DNA from 2 places in the Cobetia sp. D5 genome. Region 2 is predicted to be linked to the other one. Evidence: predicted binding sites of a transcription regulator. Region 2 holds the regulator's gene; the other holds the start of a gene.
What was found. Region 2 encodes LexA, which represses DNA repair genes until DNA is damaged. Its sites were predicted from a motif close to TACTGTNTANNTANACAGTA; they were not measured.
Positions count from the first base shown of each region.

Region 1: a site for LexA is predicted at 1,662-1,681, ahead of U0O11_RS05230 (YqiA/YcfP family alpha/beta fold hydrolase). Genes of this name have one in related genera too.

Region 1 is NZ_CP142020.1:1,232,662-1,236,075, reverse strand. Features, by position in the region: gene parE (DNA topoisomerase IV subunit B) at 1-535, opposite strand, end outside; gene U0O11_RS05230 (YqiA/YcfP family alpha/beta fold hydrolase) at 750-1,502, opposite strand; gene pgi (glucose-6-phosphate isomerase) at 1,752-3,414, opposite strand, start outside.
Region 2 is NZ_CP142020.1:992,313-995,726, reverse strand. Features, by position in the region: gene U0O11_RS04240 (L,D-transpeptidase family protein) at 1-369, opposite strand, end outside; gene U0O11_RS04235 (TetR/AcrR family transcriptional regulator) at 369-1,046, opposite strand; gene lexA (transcriptional repressor LexA) at 1,613-2,242, shown strand; gene U0O11_RS04225 (hypothetical protein) at 2,360-2,599, opposite strand; gene U0O11_RS04220 (DUF6586 family protein) at 2,852-3,331, opposite strand; gene topA (type I DNA topoisomerase) at 3,331-3,414, opposite strand, start outside.

The DNA of each region.
Region 1 (3,414 bases), 240 kb from region 2:
CCAGGCGCGGGCTGTCGAAGTAGCTCTCGTCCGGCCAGAAGCGCACCAGGGTGCCGGTATTGCGCTTGCCGACGGTGCCGATCTGGGTCAGCTCCTCGGCCTTCTCGCCATTCTCGAAGGCGATGCGCTGACGCAGGCCATCGCGGCACACTTCCACTTCCAGACGCGTCGACAGCGCATTGACCACCGAGACGCCCACGCCGTGCAGGCCGCCGGAGAAGCGATAGCTGTCCTGGGAGAACTTGCCGCCCGCGTGCAGCTTGGTGAGGATCAGCTCGATGCCGGTCACGCCATGCTCGGGGTGGATGTCGGTGGGCATGCCACGACCGTCATCGCCGACCTCGATACCGCCATTCTCGAGCAGGCGCACGCGGATTTCCTTCGCATGCCCCGCCAGCGCCTCATCGACGGAGTTGTCGATGACTTCCTGCGCCAGATGGTTGGGCCGAGAAGTGTCGGTATACATGCCGGGCCGCTTGCGGACCGGTTCGAGGCCGGAGAGGACCTCAATGGAACTGGCGCTGTACTGACTCATCGCAGCCTTGTGTCCTTGGTGTTGACGTCCGCCATCCGACTCGCCATTTCACGTGCGCGAGACGGACAACGGATTCCTGAAAAATGAGAGACCGGCGCCTGGCGTTCAGCATCGAACGCCCTGCCAAGTCGTGCCAATCCATGTCGTGCCAAGAGGTGCCGTGCCCAGCCAGGTCGTGGTGTGTCGTAGCAGAAAGCACCACGCGCATGACCTGCTAGTCCGGCGCGACATGCATCGCCGCTGCGGTGGCGGGGGCCAGCCGGTGCCCGCCATGCGCCATGATCGCCGGCAGATATTCCGCCAGCTGCGCAAAGCCGTGATCGCCACCCGGCGTGATGATCAAGCGACTTCCCTGATAGAGCCCTGCGGCATCATTGACATCCAATGTCTCATCGGCCGTCGCCAACAGCACCAGGGTGCGCTGCGCCGTGACCGGTTCCGCTTCCAATGCGAGCAGCCCGGGCCCGAACTCCTCGGTGACGGTGAACGTCACGCCGGTATAGGGGTTGGCATGCACCGAACCGAGCCATTCGCTGACCAGTCGCGCGGGACGCACGGCCGGATTGATCAGCACACTGCGCGGCCCTTGACGCCAGACGCTCTGAGAAGGACCAGCCGGCCCCTCGAGGCGTGCGGCCTCACGCGCGACCAGCCAGGTGGCCAGAAAACCGCCCATGGAGCTGCCGATCACCATGATGGCGTCGTCACAGGCAGGGTCTGCGGGGTCCAGCGCCAGGCGCTCACACAACGTGAGATAGGCCGCGTTGACCGCCGCCTGACCCGCGCCGGGCTCCGGGGGGATGTCCGGCATCACGCACGGCAGGCCGAACTGCTCTGCCGCGCGCTGCATCAAGCGTGCCTTGGGCGAACAACTGGCCGAATTGAAGCCGTGCAGGTACAGCAGACCCTTGACGGGCGCGGTGGCGTGCATCGCTGCCGTATCTGACGGAAAGGGGGAATTGGCCATCAGCACTCCCGACAACACGCCAGACCGCGAAGCCTCCCCTTCCACGCCTCAAGATGGCTGGGCATCTCTCGAGCATTCATACGCTGGGAGCAGGGTTTTCGACGGTCCGCGTCGTGCTGTCTAGTGTAAACGATTGATTCGCTTATAGGATAGCGAGAATACTGTATAAATCAACAGAGAGCGACGACTGCCGCCGCCGCTCGTCTTGCATGGCATATCAGCATGCCCTCACTCACATCCGCCATGGGCTCAGCGCGGGTCCTGGTCCTGGGCTGCCCACACCGCTTCGATCAGCGCACGGCTGGAGGCGTCCAGCGTCTCGAAGCCTTCGCCGGTGGTCATGGTCGCTTCGGTGGCGGTGGCGATCTGCTTGCCCAGCTCCACACCCCACTGATCGAACGGGTTGATATCCCAGATGGTGGCCTGAACGAAGACCTTCTGCTCGTAGAGCGCAATCAACGCACCCAGCGTTTCCGGTGTCAGCGTCTCCAGCAGCAGCGTGGTCGACGGCTGATTGCCACGGTAGCGCTTGTGGTTCGGCTGCGCCTCATCACCGGGGATGGCGTCATCACCCAGCATCAGCACACGTGACTGGGCGAAGCAGTTGGCCAGCGTCAGACGGTGCTGTGCCTTGAGGTGGGCGCGTGTCTCGGCGTCCTCGACGTGATCATAACGGCACATCGGCGCGATGAAGTCACACTCGACCGCCTGGGTGCCCTGGTGCAGCAGCTGATAGAAGGCGTGCTGGGCGTTCGGCCCCAGCTGGCCCCACAGCACCGGACAGGTCGAGTAGTCGATCATCTCGCCATCGTTGGTCACCGACTTGCCGTTGGATTCCATCTCCAGCTGCTCGAGGTAGCTTGCGAAGTACTCCAGGCGACCGTCGTAGGGCAGGATGGAGTGGGCGCGGATATCGAGGAAGTTGTTGTTCCAGATCCCGGCCAGCGCCAGCAGCACCGGCAGGTTGTCTTCCAGCGGCGCGGTGCGGAAGTGCTCATCCAGCTCATGCGCCCCGGCCAGCAGACGACGGAAGTTGTCCATGCCGACATTGAGCGCGATGGGCAGACCGATGGTGCCCCACAGCGAATAGCGGCCGCCGACCCAATCCCAGAACAGCAGCTGATGTTCCGGCGCGATGCCCCACTCGGTCATCTTCTCCGGCTTGGCGGAAGCGCCGATAAAGTGCTGACGGTTGATCAGCGCTTCCAGGCGCCCTTCCGGATCGAGGCGTGATTTCAGCCAGTCGCGCGCGGTGCGGGCATTGGACAGCGTATCGATGGTCGAGAATGACTTGGAGGACAGGATGAACAGCGTGGTTTCCGGGCTGAAGGATTCCAGATAATCCGCCAGCTGGGAGCCATCCATGGTCGAGGCGAAGTGCACGCCGATCTCGTGGATGTCCTTGGGACGGCAATCGCTCAGGGCGCTGGAGACCATCAGCGGGCCCAGGTCCGAGCCACCGACACCGAGGTTGACCACGTCGGTGATCGGCTTGCCGGTGGCGCCGCGCCACTGGCCGCTGTGGAAGGTGTCGACCATCTCGGCCAGGTGCTCGAGGCTCTCGTGGATGGCCGGCACGATATCCTCGCCGTCCACCTCGAGGCTGGCGGAGCGCGGCAGACGCAGCGCGGCGTGCAGCGCCGGACGGTCTTCGGAGCGATTGACATGCTCACCGGCCAGCAGGCGCTTGATGCCCTGCTCGACGCCGGTTTCGCGCGCCAGATCCAGCAGCAGCTCCAGGGTCTCGCCCTTGAGGCGCTGCTTGGAGAGATCCAGACGCAGCCCCGCGGCAGAGCGCGTGAAGGTCGCCACTCGGTCACGCCCTTGCGCCGCATCCTCGGCGAACAGGTCCTTCAGATGCACATCGGCCATCTGCTCTTGATGATGGCGCGCGAGAGCCTGCCAGGCCTGG
Region 2 (3,414 bases):
ATTGCGACCACGATTGACGCCGGACTCGCGGCCGCTGAGCCACAGAATGCGCGTCAGGATCCAGTCTCGCTCAGGATGCTCGGCAGCAAGCTCGGGCGTGAACACCTCGCCCGTGAAGCGCCGGCCGCGATAGACGGCGCCACACGGATTGCCCGCCCCGATGGCGGCACGAATCACATGCCAGCCGGTTGGCGTGCAACCGCTGCCGTCGAGCTCGCCGATACCGTTGAGGCCGCTGGAGATCGCGCAGGCGTGCACCAGCGCCTCAGGGTCAGCCGCGGGGGGCGGCGCATCACGACTGCCACTCGGCATGTCACTGCGTACCTCAAGGCTTTGGCGCGAGAGGTCCACCGCTACCCAGCAGGCCATCAGCTGGCCGCCTGGGTGACCGCCTCACCATCCCCGAGCGTGGCCGGCAACGGCGCTGCCATCGCCGCGACGACCACTGGACGCATGTGCTGGATCAGCTCGCGCACCGTGGTGTGATGGCCGTACTCGGCCTCCTCGATATCGCGCAGCGCATCCAGGCCCGAGAAGGTGAAGATCACGCTGCCGAGCATGAAGTGCAGACGCCAGAAGCGCTCGTTGTCAGGCAGATCAGGCGTCGCCAGCTTCAGAAGCTCGGCGAAGCGGCTGAAGACCGTGCCGTAGTGCTCGCGGATATAGCGCCGCATGTGGCCCTGACCCTGGGTATAGGCAAGCCCGAGCAGGCGCATGAAGGTACGCAGGCTGTTGCGCTCGGCCGGCACCTCCAGCACGGTACGCGCCATCACCTCCAGCAGGACCTCCAGCGGCACCTGACGCCCGGCGTATTGCTGCTCGATGCTGTCGAGTGCCGCGTGGAAACGCTCACTGAAAGGGTCGAGATAGCGCGCGAAGACCGCCTGGATCAGCGATTTCTTGGAGCCGAAGTGGTAGTTCACCGCCGCCAGATTGACCTTGGCCTTGCTGGTGATGTTGCGCAGTGAGGTCTCGGCGAAGCCGCGCTCGGCGAACAGCACCTCGGCAGTATCGAGGATGCGGGTAACGGTATCGGTCTGGGCCATGGGCGGAACCCTTGTCAGGTAGAAAAGGACTGGAGTCGTAGGTCACGGCGCAAGCCCCGCGCGGCGACTCTCTCATGAGGTGGTGCAGGTTCACCGCAAGGCGCGTTCGATCATGGCACCCGTGAGCACTACCATCGGCGAACATTCGTTTGAAACACTTTGATTCTAGCGCGCCATGCCATGACTGACAATTCTCTCGCGTTTCAAACGCCAGAGGTTTAGCCAAGCCTGATATTCCCTCAACGCTGACCATCCCGATTCAAGGGCTCGTCATGCTCGGTGACTGTCCACCCCGCCAGAGCCAGGCCGGGTTCATCTCCAGACATTCATCTCCAGACATTAATCTCCAGACATTCACTTCCAGACATTCCCATCAAGAAAGAATGCCTCGGATATCGGCACGAAAAGTCGCCAGACAGCGATATCTCGGCGACTACCTGCCCTTTGAGGCCACCACGCAAGCCACGATGCCTTGCATGACCGCCATGACTGGATACAATGACAGTTGTATGGATGCACACCCCGTGCCGTCAGCTCAAGATGCCGCCCAGGCCAAAGGCAATGCCATGACCCAGCCGCTTACTCCGCGCCAGCAGGATGTCTTCGACTTCATCATCAAGACCATCAAGTCCTCTGGCTACCCGCCGACGCGGGCCGAAATCGCCCAGGCGCTGGGCTTCCGCTCACCGAATGCTGCCGAGGAGCATCTGCGTGCCCTCAAGCGCAAGGGCGCCATCGAGATGGTGCCGGGCACCTCTCGCGGCATTCGCGTGCCGTCGCTGGCTGACGTCGACGACAGCGCCAACGATGGTCTGCCGGTGATCGGGGAAGTGGCCGCCGGCAGTCCGATTCTTGCCAGCGAGCATATCGACCGTCACTGCCCGCTGCCGAGCGACTACTTCTCGCCGGCTGCCGACTACCTGTTGCGCGTGCGCGGCGTGTCGATGAAGGACGTGGGAATTCTGGAAGGCGACCTGCTGGCCGTGCACCGCACCAGCAGCGTGCGTGACGGACAGATCGTGGTGGCACGTCTGGGGGATGAAGTTACCGTCAAGCGCTTCCGCCGTGACGGGCACTACGTGTGGCTGGAAGCCGAGAACGAGGACTTCTCACCGATCAAGGTCGACCTGCGCACGGACAGCCTGGAGATCGAGGGTCTCGGAGTGGGCGTCATCCGCGATGGCGGCCTGCACTGAGACCTTGACCAGCAGCGCTCTTCTCGCAAAGCTCTGAGCAACAGAAAAGCCGCACGTATTGCACAAAAAAACCCGCCTCGAGGCGGGTTTTTTTGTGCGCGAAGCACGAGCGATGAATCAGTGCACGATGCCTTCCGACTGCTCGTCCTCGTCTTCTTCGCCATCCCAGAGGCGAGTCCGGGTGATGGCGTGGTCGATCATCTCACGCGCGACCTCGAAACGATTGTCACGCAGCAGATCAGCGGCCTCGTCCGAAATGCGAATGCTGAGCAGCGGCTCACCTTCGCTTTCCGCGGCGCGCAGAATCACTTCACCATCTTCCATTTGCACAATTTCAAGTACGGCGGGATCGGACACGTCATTCCTCCTGCACGGCATCTCGCGAGATACCGGCGTCGTTGTAATCGTCAGCGCGACGGCTGGCAAGCCCGGCACCGCGTTGCCATCAGCGACGCAGAAAAAAGTACGACCACAGCCAGAGCCATGGTCGTACCGGAGAATGCAGGGCTTGCCACAATGCGATCAGTCTAGCACCCGTGAAGGCGAAACGTCACCCGATTGCCATGCGCCAGTCATCACCAGCGTGCAGCGCCAGATCAACGCCTTGACCTACCACTCGACACTCGACTCGCGCAGCTGCGGCAGCAGCGCCTTGAATGCCGTGATGGCGGCACTGAGACGCTCGGCCAGCGAGGCGCTCGAGGCTGCCGCGATGATCAGACCATCACCACGCGAACGCGATTCTTCGCGGCGCGCGACACCGCCTTCTTCATGCAGGCGGGCCACATCCGCGACCAGCTCAGACAACCAGCTGTCGGAACGCTCCAGCAGACTGCGCAGCTGCTCGACCTCGGCGATGGGCGTCGGTGGCGACGCCAGACGCTCGCGCCAGCTACCCTCTGGCCAGCGCGCCGTCACGGCACACTCTTCCAGCAATGACGCCAGCGCCAGCTCCAGCAGGGCGAGCGCGCCCTCTTCACCGGCCATGCGACGCGCCACGGCATGCTCATCGTCGCCAGAGGCTGCTGACTGGGCCAGCAGCAACTCGGCCTGATACAGCAGCTGATTGGTACGGGCACGCTGGCTCATCAGCTCTTGGCCCCCTTGCGCTTGTCCTCGACGACCCAGCGACCGTTGTCGTAGGTCGCCTTCCAACCGGTCGCCTTGCCTTC